DNA from 2 places in the Psychrobacter sp. M13 genome. Region 2 is predicted to be linked to the other one. Evidence: riboswitches for the same ligand, from Rfam matches in the RefSeq annotation. Region 2 holds a riboswitch; the other holds the start of a gene.
What was found. Region 2 has a riboswitch for thiamine pyrophosphate ahead of thiC (phosphomethylpyrimidine synthase ThiC). Riboswitches for the same ligand answer to the same signal wherever they lie in the genome.
Positions count from the first base shown of each region.

Region 1: it holds a riboswitch for thiamine pyrophosphate, as region 2 does, so the genes downstream of both, tenA (thiaminase II) here and thiC (phosphomethylpyrimidine synthase ThiC) in region 2, are expected to answer to the same signal.

Region 1 is NZ_CP132194.1:1,780,742-1,786,347, forward strand. It holds gene rpoD (RNA polymerase sigma factor RpoD) at 1-666, shown strand, start outside; gene Q9G97_RS07440 (lactoylglutathione lyase family protein) at 816-1,316, opposite strand; gene Q9G97_RS07445 (LysR family transcriptional regulator) at 1,438-2,307, shown strand; TPP riboswitch at 2,636-2,754, shown strand; gene tenA (thiaminase II) at 2,892-3,539, shown strand; gene Q9G97_RS07455 (class I SAM-dependent methyltransferase) at 3,648-4,346, shown strand; gene Q9G97_RS07460 (YbeD family protein) at 4,629-4,949, shown strand; gene nrdA (class 1a ribonucleoside-diphosphate reductase subunit alpha) at 5,466-5,606, shown strand, end outside.
Region 2 is NZ_CP132194.1:127,181-132,786, forward strand. It holds gene Q9G97_RS00570 (EamA/RhaT family transporter) at 1-135, shown strand, start outside; gene Q9G97_RS00575 (fructose bisphosphate aldolase) at 456-1,358, shown strand; gene Q9G97_RS00580 (hypothetical protein) at 1,466-2,002, shown strand; gene thiC (phosphomethylpyrimidine synthase ThiC) at 2,099-4,048, opposite strand; TPP riboswitch at 4,299-4,418, opposite strand; gene Q9G97_RS00590 (oxidative damage protection protein) at 4,630-4,923, opposite strand; gene argH (argininosuccinate lyase) at 5,055-5,606, opposite strand, start outside.

The DNA.
Region 1 (5,606 bases), 1.5 Mb from region 2:
TACACCAACCGTGGGTTGCAGTTCTTGGATCTTATTCAAGAAGGTAATATCGGCCTAATGAAAGCCGTTGATAAATTTGAATATCGCCGTGGTTACAAGTTCTCGACCTACGCCACGTGGTGGATTCGTCAGGCGATTACTCGCTCTATCGCCGATCAGGCGCGTACTATCCGTATCCCTGTGCATATGATTGAGACCATCAACAAAATCAACCGTGTCTCACGTCAATTGCTACAAGAGATGGGCCGTGAGCCGACGCCTGAGGAGTTAGGCGAACGCTTAGAGATGGACGAAGTAAAGGTGCGTAAAGTACTGAAAATTGCCAAAGAGCCGATCTCTATGGAGACGCCAATCGGTGATGATGAAGACTCGCACTTAGGCGACTTTATCGAAGATGGTACGATCTCAAGCCCTGTTGATGATGCGACGGCAGCTGGTCTACGCGAAGCGACGCGTGATGTGTTGGGTAATCTAACTGAACGTGAAGCCCGCGTATTGAAGATGCGTTTTGGTATCGATATGCCAACCGATCATACGTTGGAAGAAGTCGGCAAGCAGTTCGATGTGACCCGTGAGCGTATTCGTCAGATCGAGGCAAAAGCGCTACGCAAACTACGTCATCCATCACGCTCTGAGCATTTGCGCTCATTCCTTGAGAATGACTAGATAAAGAGTGACTAAGTTTGATAAAGATAGTTATCCAAAAAAGCTGAGCCATTGCTCAGCTTTTTTGTGGCTATTAGTTTGTGGCTATTAGTTTGTGCTTATAAGATAGATTTTATGTGAAAGCTTACTCCAAGATTAACAACTTACTTTCAGTAAGCGCCTTCGCTATAGATAAGCTCATAGCTGTGACTATAAATCTCAACGATATTACCAAACGGGTCTTCCATATAAATCATACGATAAGGTTTTTCGTCTGGATAGTAGTAGCGTGGCTTTTGCATGCGTTTTTTACCACCAGCCGCCACAATACTCTCAGCAAGCCCTTCTACATCAGGATCTTGCACACAAAAATGAAAGATACCCGTTTTCCAATATTCAAAATTATTCTCAGGATTTTCTTGATTCTTAAATTCAAATATCTCCACGCCTATGCGATCGCCAGTCGATAAATGCGCGATACGAAAGCTGCCCCAACCTGCGCCAAACACTTCCGTACACATCTCACCAATTGGACTGTCATCTTCAACGATCTCAGTCGGCTCCATAATAATGTACCAACCCATGACTTCTGTATAGAACTTCACCGCTGCTGCTAAGTCAGGTACTGAAAGACCAATATGTGAAAAACTTCTTGGGTAAACCTTACTCATTGTTAGTACTCCTGCTTGATATGCTGTTTTTGATTAGTGATCGCTTGACACAGGACTACTATACAAAGGTACAATCATTACGTAAAATTATCATTTATTATATAAATAAGTATGGTTTGTAATGATAAATACTATCTGGCTACGCACTTTTTGTACTTTGGTAGAAGTCGGTCACTTCACTCATACAGCTGAGCGTCTGCATATGACGCAATCGGGCGTCAGTCAACATATTAATAAGCTCGAGGCGCAGTTAGATATCTCGCTGCTTATACGCCAAGGTAAGCAATTCTCATTAACTAGTGCAGGCGAGTACCTCTATGACGAGGCAAAAGATATCTTGCTAAAACTGACTCATTTAGAGCAGCGTCTTGGGGAGGATTTAGCTTTTGAGGGTAAGGTGCGTGTGATGTCGCCTGGAAGTGTGGGGCTCAAGCTCTATCCTCATCTTTTATCATTGCAACAGATGCATCCTAAGCTGATAATCAATTATAGGTTTGCACCTAATAGTGACGTGGAGCAGGCGCTGGTTAGTAGTGATATTGATATCGGTTTTATGACTGATATCTCCCGTATTTCCAGTATCAATTGTAAGCCCGTGGCGACGGAAGCTTTGTTATTAGTGACGTCAGCGCAGATTAAATCAGTAGACTGGGAAGCTTTAGTCCAACTTGGATTTATTGGTCATCCTGATGGCGCTCATCATGCCAATCTATTATTAGGCGCTAACTTTTCTGAGTTTGAGCATATTAACGACTTTGAAGAAAAGGGCTTTTCTAATCAGATAGGGTTGATTTTGGAGCCTGTAAGTCGCGGATTAGGATTCACCGTGCTACCTGAGCATGCTGTCGTTGCCTTTGAAAGATCTCATCTTATCAATAGCCACCCTCTATCTACTCCCATCAGTGAAACCCTTTATGTGGCGACCAAACGCGAGTATGCCATGCCTCGTAGAATACAAACCCTCATTGAGGAAGCGCAAAAATGGCTGTAAGTGATGCCCGTTTCATAAGAAATTTAAATAATATAAGAAATTTGAATGAACAGTAGCTTTGAGCAAAGCTATATCATAAAACCTTTTAGTCTTAGCTAACAAGTCATTAAACAGCAATGAAATAAAAGCTGAGTGTAGCATTCATTACCACCAGCTAAAGCAATGTTAGCGACGCTTTTGTATAGAGGCACTTCGAAGCTTCAACATAAGGGCACAGACAGAACCATTATTTATGGTTCTGTGCGCATCACTTGCTAATGATGCCAGAGTTCGTCTATCATATGGCTCAACTGCTCAAATAACAGCAGATCTAAACTATTTATTCCTAAAAACCTTGTCGGGGTGCTGTGATTTTTGATGCTTTTAACACCATCACAATCATGGCTGAGAGTTACCCGCGAACCTGATGCAGTTAGCACTGACGTAGGAAACAAGCGTGACATTTTGTAGCACACCTCTTAAGCCTATTTTGCTAAGCAAGCCTTGCCCGTTTATATCCATAATCTGCTAAGTTTTTTGTGCCTACTCACTTCTCGTCTCCTACCACCTGCTTACTTGCACTTTTATAAAGGCAAGTGCACCCTATGAATTATCAAACGCTACGTCACAACTGCCCAACGTGGGATGACTACATCCAACATGACTTTGTCAAGCAGTTAGCGGTAGGCACGCTTGCCCCTGACAGCTTTCGTCATTACCTCGTCCAAGACTATTTATATCTGATTCACTACACCCGCGTGATGGCTTTGAGTGTCTATAAAAGCGCAACGCTGGCGCAAATGCGGATGGGTCAAGCAGGTATCAATGCCATGCTCGATATGGAAATCGACATGTATCTTGACTTCTGTCATCAATGGAACATACCCCTTGAACAAGTTGAGAGCGCTACTGAATCTGCCGCGACCATCGCTTATAGCCGCTATATCTTAGACGCTGCGATGTCAGGCTCACTGGCCGAGCTTTATGCGGCTATTGCCCCTTGCCTAATGGGCTATGGAGAAATTGGCAAACGCATTAAAGAGCAAGGTTTTATCACGGGCAATCCGTATCAGCCATGGATTGATGTGTTTTCCAGTGACGAATTTCAAGCGATTACCGCGCAGAACGAAGCACAGATTGATGCTCTACTCGCACAGGCTAGCCCTACGCAAATGGATAAATTCCAGCAGCTATTCAATATCGCCGCGCGTATGGAGGTCAGTTTTTGGCAACAGGCGTTAGATCTGTCTTAACCTATGTTTTTGACTCATATTTGAAATTATCGTCAACCTAGCTTGTAGTGAATATAAGCCTCTAAAATTAACCTTAGCCATCAACAACTAACAACAAGGAAAAATATCATGGCCGCATTCGATGAACACGCCAGTGCGTACGACAGCTGGTTTTTGGATAACCAGAACTTACTAGCCAGCGAGCTAAAGCTGGTCGCACGCTTCTTAGATAAAGACAGTAAGACACTGTCTATCGGCTGTGGTAGCGGGTTATTTGAGTCGCTACTAGCAAAGGAATACGATATCCATATTACGCATGGTATTGAGCCATCAAAAGATATGGCAGAAATCGCTGAAAAACGTGGCCTACAAGTAGACATTAGCCCTGCTGAAACCTGCGAGATTGAGCCTAATAAATTCGATATCATCCTGTTTAACGGCAGCGTCAGTTATATTAGTGATTTGGACATTTGTATCCAAAAAGCCTATGACGCCTTAAAAACTGGTGGCAAGCTTATCCTCATCGATGTGCCTAAAGAGAGCGGATTTGCCACCCTTTATAACTTAGCCAGCGCTGTAGATACTTGGCAGCACCCTTTACTGGAACACATCTCCCCTGCTGACCCTTATCCTATTGAGCTGGTCAAATCAGCGAACTGGCGCACCTCTGATGAAAAAATCACACTGATGCAAGCGAATGGTTTTGTTGATTTTGAGTATGCGCAAACCTTGTTAACTCATCCTATGTATGCCAATGATAAAGTCCAAGAGGTTATTAAAGGTTATGATCGTGGCGACTATGTCGCGATTTGTGGCTATAAAAAGTAGCTGATAAAGGATTTGTAACCTCAAAGCTAGGATGCACCCTTGAATAATGCCTTATGTATCATTATAAATAGAATATGCAATGGCTGCTCTTACGCGTTGATTGACGCTATCATTACTCTCAAAAATCGTTATCAAACATCACTGTCAAAAAATCTGAGCCCATCTCAGATTTTTTCGCTAAAAGTCAGAGCGCGTCATCATTTAAAACAATCATAAGGATTACTCATGAGTGATAACCAACAAAACCCAGATGTAGAAAAAGACAGCAAAAAAGAAATCGAGATGACTGATATGACGCCTAATGAGGGTATCTTAAAAGGCAAAAAAACTGATATTCAAAATCCTGAGCTCTGGGACTTTCCTATGGACTACCCGATGAGCATTATCGGGCATGAAGGCGAGTATGATAGTCTTCTAAATGAGATTAAGCTTATCCTCGGCAGCCAATTTCCAGATTTTGACTTAGCCTCTATCGAAGTCAAGCCTTCAAAAACAGGTCGCTTCCATTCAGCGCGTGTGAATATACACATTACCACTGCCGAGCAAGTGAATACGCTCTATGCGGCGCTTGATGATGCCAAAACCGTACGTATGGTGGTATAAGTTAATGCGTTACTGGCCTATTGAGTGGCCTGCTCAAAATAGCGAGCCATAAAGATAAAGGTAAAATACGCATTACGTAATCGTCACTTATTTGGGTGGCGATTTTTTGTGTACTGCGCTACAATCTACGCCCTCATTTTCACTCTGACAGCGCTATTATTAGCCATGACTTTTAATCATTATAAAAACGAAAGCGCAAGCCTTTTTTTATAAAATATTTTGTTATTGCTTACATTTTCTCTAAGCCTTATCCCATCACCCTTTGCTCTCATTTGAGCGCGATACATGCCTTCATCAACATAAATCCTAGTGAAAATCAATATAGCATTTTCAAAAAATTCCCGCTATATTGTGCCTACTTACTAATCAACACGCTATATGTAGTGCTCAATGATTTTTATCATTATTTTGAGCAAGGGTATATTTTTGCCCAAAAAGCACTGACAGTATTTAGAGCAGTAGTTAGTAAGCTTTCTGACAAAACAAATATTATAAGCAAACACTGATGAGGGTAGCATGACACATATCGACAAGATTCAAGTGACCAAACGTGACGGACGTCTAGAGCCTATTGATTTGGATAAAATCCACAAGGTTATCGAGTGGGCCGCGCACGACTTAGATAATGTGTCGGTGTCACAAGTTGAGCTAAAATCG
Region 2 (5,606 bases):
ACAGGTATGAACGTTGGGGTTATCACAGTCGCAACACTCATCGGTGTTGGGGTGTTCAAAGAGCATCTTAATCGAATCAATATGTTGGGTATAGTATTAGCAATCAGCTGTGTGGCGGTGCTATTTTTGGCGTAGTTAATAATAGATAAAACAGATGCGTATTATTGTGCCGCGTAACTGGTATAAATTTTTACTGCTTGCTGTGTCTACGCTGACAAAGGCTGCTAAAAATAGATACCAGTCACGCTATAGCGCTTTTAAGTTCAATAGACCCTAATTATATGGCGAACCTGAGCTAATTTTTAGCTTAGCGTACTTTTTAACGGATTGGCTATAGGCAGCTTGCACGTCATATGCTAAGGTAATTTGCAACCGATAAATATCTGTTATTAACACTGTTTTATTAACACTGTTTTATCGATTTATTTTTATCATAATAATAGGATATACAAGTAATGGAAAATCAAGAACAATACAACAAACAGCTCCAACGTGTCAAAGAGGGCTCAGGATTTATCGCCGCACTCGATCAAAGTGGCGGTAGTACCCCTAAGGCCTTGGAGAATTATGGCGTCACCAGTGATGACTATGACAATGACGAGGCAATGTTTGATCAAGTACATGCTATGCGCTCGCGTATTATGACCTGCGATTGCTTTGATAATGAACGTGTCCTTGGCGCTATACTATTTGAAGATACGATGGATCGCGAGGTTGAAGGCAAGCCCACCGCCAACTATCTATGGGAAGATAAAAATATCGTACCCTTTTTAAAGGTGGATAAAGGTTTAGCAGAACAGATGAGCGGCGTACAAGTAATGCGTCCGATGCCTGATCTGGATGCGCTACTGGACAAAGCAAATAGATATCCAGTATTTGGCACGAAGATGCGCTCGGTTATTTATGAGCCCAATGTCGATGGTATTGAGCTAGTCGTACAGCAACAGTTCGACGTCGCTAAGCAAATCATCTCTAAAGGTCTTATGCCCATCGTTGAGCCAGAAGTGGATATCAATAGCGCGAAAAAGCACGATTGCGAGCTACTACTCAAAACCAATCTATTGCACAATTTAGATCGTTTGGCAGATGATAAGCAAGTTATGCTGAAATTGACTTTGCCTGAAGAGGCGGGATTCTATCAAGAGTTGATCGATCATCCAAAAGTGCTAAAAGTTGTGGCATTATCAGGTGGCTATAGCCGTACTGATGCATGCGATAAGCTTAAGCAAAACCCTGGCATGATTGCTAGCTTCTCACGTGCCTTTACTGAGGGTTTGAGTAAACAGCAAAGCGATCAAGAGTTTTCTGATACGATTGACACTTCAATCAATGAGATTTATGAGGCGTCAAAGGTTTAGAATTTAGAGTATTATAGGATTAGTTTATGATCTCAGCGAGCTTGTTGCTTACTGAGATTTTTTAGTGCTATACATGAATTTTTTGCTGTTACTTGTCAAGGTGAACTATGCTCTCTATCAACTCTAAGCTCATTAAAGTAGCTTTAGTAACATCTCTATATATTCCTTGCACACTTAATGCCAGTGTCCATGAGCCAATATCCAATCCATTTACTAGAGAGCTTGCAAGTATTGACTTAGCGACCATTGATTACGAGTTACTACAAGCTAACTTTATGTATTTTACCATTAATGCTTTTATTAATAGTTGCGAAAAAAATGCTCCAGATTTGAGTCATGAAATGATTATCACTGGAGAAGAAATTTTCGAAAATAACCCTAAATTAACTAAAAGTTTAGATATAACGAAAGAACTTTGGAGGGAGGTTAGCTTAAATGACGATGCAGGTCTCTTGAACGCTCAACAAATAGACACTTTGAATATGATTAGTGGGGTTATTGGACTCTTGCGCGGTGTTGATCTTAAACTATCTGCTGATGAATGCTTAGGATTCTTGCAGAATATTCAAAATGTACCCAATCGAGAACAATTCTGGGATAACTACCTACGTCAAGCAATCCCTGTAATTATAGAGTCTTCGTAACTTCAATACTTCAATACTTCAATAAAAAATTAACTGAAAAAAGCCTAGCAACTATTAATAGCGCTAGGCTTTTTTGTGAGAATAATCAGGCAGTTTTTAAACCCCTTTACTCTCCAAACCCTTAGCATACTCCCGCACGTTCTGGGTGATTTTCATTGAGCAAAACTTCGGGCCACACATCGAGCAAAAGTGAGCGGTTTTATGAGCGTCTTTTGGCAGAGTCTCATCATGGAACTCACGGGCAGTATCAGGATCGAGTGCTAGGTTGAACTGATCATCCCAGCGGAATTCAAAACGGGCTTTGGATAAGGCATTATCACGTGCTTGTGCACCCGGATGACCTTTGGCAAGATCGGCAGCATGGGCGGCGATTTTGTAAGTGATGATGCCATCTTTGACATCCTTTTTATTCGGCAGGCCCAGATGCTCTTTTGGCGTGACGTAACATAGCATCGCGGTACCAAACCAGCCAATCATCGCCGCGCCAATAGCACTCGTAACATGATCGTACCCAGGTGCGATATCGGTCGTTAATGGCCCTAAGGTATAAAAAGGTGCGTCATTACACAGCTCAAGTTGCAAGTCCATATTCTCTTTAATGCGGTTCATCGCGACATGACCTGGGCCTTCAACCATTACTTGTACATCGTGCTCCCAAGCGATTTTGGTTACCTCTCCAAGGGTACGCAGCTCACCAAATTGTGCTTCATCGTTGGCATCTTGCAAGCAGCCAGGGCGCAGGCCATCGCCTAAGCTAAACGCCACATCATACTGTTTCATAATCTCGCAAATATCAGCAAAATGCGTATACAAAAAGTTCTGCTGTTGATGCGCAAGGCACCACTGCGCCATGATAGAGCCACCGCGTGAGACGATACCCGTTAAGCGTCCAGCAGTCATCGGTACGTATTCGAGTAAAACACCTGCATGAATAGTAAAATAATCCACGCCTTGTTCCGCCTGCTCTATCAGCGTATCGCGGAATATCTCCCACGTTAAATCTTCAGCGACACCATCGACTTTTTCTAGTGCCTGATAAATAGGAACCGTACCAATCGGTACCGGTGAGTTGCGAATTAGCCACTCACGAGTCTCATGAATATGGTTACCCGTTGATAAGTCCATGATGGTATCAGCGCCCCAACGTGTCGCCCACGTCATTTTAGAGACTTCTTCATCAATAGAAGAGCCGAGCGCTGAGTTACCGATATTGGCGTTAATTTTGACCAAGAAGTTGCGCCCGATAATCATCGGTTCAGATTCAGGGTGGTTGATATTATTAGGAATGATTGCGCGTCCTGCTGCTACCTCTGAGCGCACAAATTCAGGAGTGATGACAGTAGGAGTGTTCGCGCCAAAGCTCTCCCCATCATGTTGGCGCATATCGGTCAGCTCGTGTTGCTTTTGGGTCTCGCGGATGGCGATGTATTCCATTTCTGGAGTAATGATGCCACGGCGCGCATAGTACATTTGCGTGACGTTGCCTGCTTTACCAGCGACATCTTTGGCACGACGCGGTTTATCAATATGAGCGAATCTTAGATTGGCGGTGCTGATATCACGCGCACGCGCTAGACCATATGAGCTGGACAAGCCATCTAGCTGTTCAGTATCGCCGCGCTCAGCTATCCAGCCTTCGCGCAATTTTGGCAAGCCTTTGGTTAGATCAATCTGAATGTTGGGATCAGTATAGACGCCAGAAGTATCGTAGACATAAAATGCTGGATTTGGCTCCCACTCGTTCTCAGGAGTACCTTGTACTGGAGTAGGGTCAAGGCTAATTTTGCGCATGGGCACTTGAATATCAGGACGCGTGCCTTCGATATAGACTTTATGAGAGGCGGGCAAGATACGATGCAAGTCGCGAGCGTCTTCTTCAAAACGCGCATCAGTGTCACTACGATGAGCAGGAGTTTTTAGCGCGTCGCTCTTTTTATCTGCTTTGCTTGAGTTTGTGACAGGCGAGTTAGCAGGTTTATATAATGTCGGCTCAGAGTGTGTAGATGAGTGGCTGTCAGGTGTTGGATGAATCGTTGCAGTAGTCATATGCTGTCCTAGCGATTGTGTTGTCTAAGGGTAAGGCAACACCGCCAGTAGCTGCGGGGCAAGCATAAGTTATCAAAGTAAATGTCAGTGGATTAATAGAGTTTATCACTAAGCAAAATAGTCATAAATGCTATCAATCATACTTTGGACGCAACTTTTTATTAGACGTTATTGTTTAGCAAAACGTAAGCTGTACTAAATATACACCGATAATAAAAAGGCATTTCTGCATATCCTTTACTTCTAAATAACAAAGTGCTTAAGACTTCCCTGCGTCGGTACTAACCGCATCAGGTTCGGCGGGTGATCTCTCAGCGAATGTACGATGACTATTTAAATAGCCACCTACACCGCACCCCGAGTCTGTCAGTGTTGTAAATCGTCTTGATACTAACAAAATTTTGCCCTAAGCGCTAATGCTATTTATTTATATAGATAATGTCACTTTTTATACAATGTCATTTTTTGCTTTATGCAAAGTCATCATCGCTACAAATCTTTGTCATATTAGATCTAGTTAAAAAAGTCTGCTAAGCAACGTTGTAAAAGATGAGTTGTTAGACTATTTACTTAGTTTTAATTTACTTGCTTTCAGGCGTCCAACCCTGTGCGCGCTCGTAATCTTCGTTATCCAAAAATTTATCACGCTGATCGGTTAAGAACTTTTTAGCTTCAGGATCTAGCATGCTTAGATGGTTTTCATTGATCAGCATGGTTTGCTGCTCAAGCCATTCTTTCCAAGCTTTGTCCGAAACCGTTTCTTGTAGCTCTTGTCCTTTTTTATTTGGAAAAGGGGGATGCGCCATTTTTGGCAAGTCCTGCTGATACTTGCGACAAAATACGGTATTGGCTTGTGGGTTAAAGGTTTCAGTCATAGATAACTCCGTATTATTCAATGTTAAAAAACGAGTATTTGATAAGCTACTTTACCTGATTATCTTTATAAAAACACCCGCCTAATAGCGGGTGTGATTTACTATAAATTAATAAACTTGTATAAAACCATTTAAGCAAAAATCTCTAAACGAGTGCGCCCACGAGCAACCGCTTGCTTAACTTGATTAGGGGCGGTGCCACCTAAGTGATCACGGGCAGCCAGTGAACCTTCTAAAGTTAAATATTCAAACACATCATCGCCAATGGCGTCACTAAATTGTTGCAACTGCGCCAATGACAAGTCGCTCAAGTCGACGCCTTCTTTGATACCCAAAGCAACGGCATTGCCAACTACCTCATGAGCATCACGAAATGCCACACCATTACGGACCAAGTAATCCGCCAAATCGGTCGCCGTCGCATAGCCCTTCATCGTAGCAGCACGCATATTTTCTTTATTGGGCGTGATATTCGGCAGCATATCGGCAAAAGCTAGTAGCGAGCCTGTTAGCGTATCAACACAATCAAATAGTGGCTCTTTGTCTTCTTGATTGTCTTTATTATAAGCGAGTGGCTGGCTTTTCATTAAGCTTAGGAGCGTCATTAGCTGCCCAAATACTCGAGCCGCTTTGCCGCGTACCAGCTCTGGCACATCAGGGTTTTTCTTTTGCGGCATGATTGA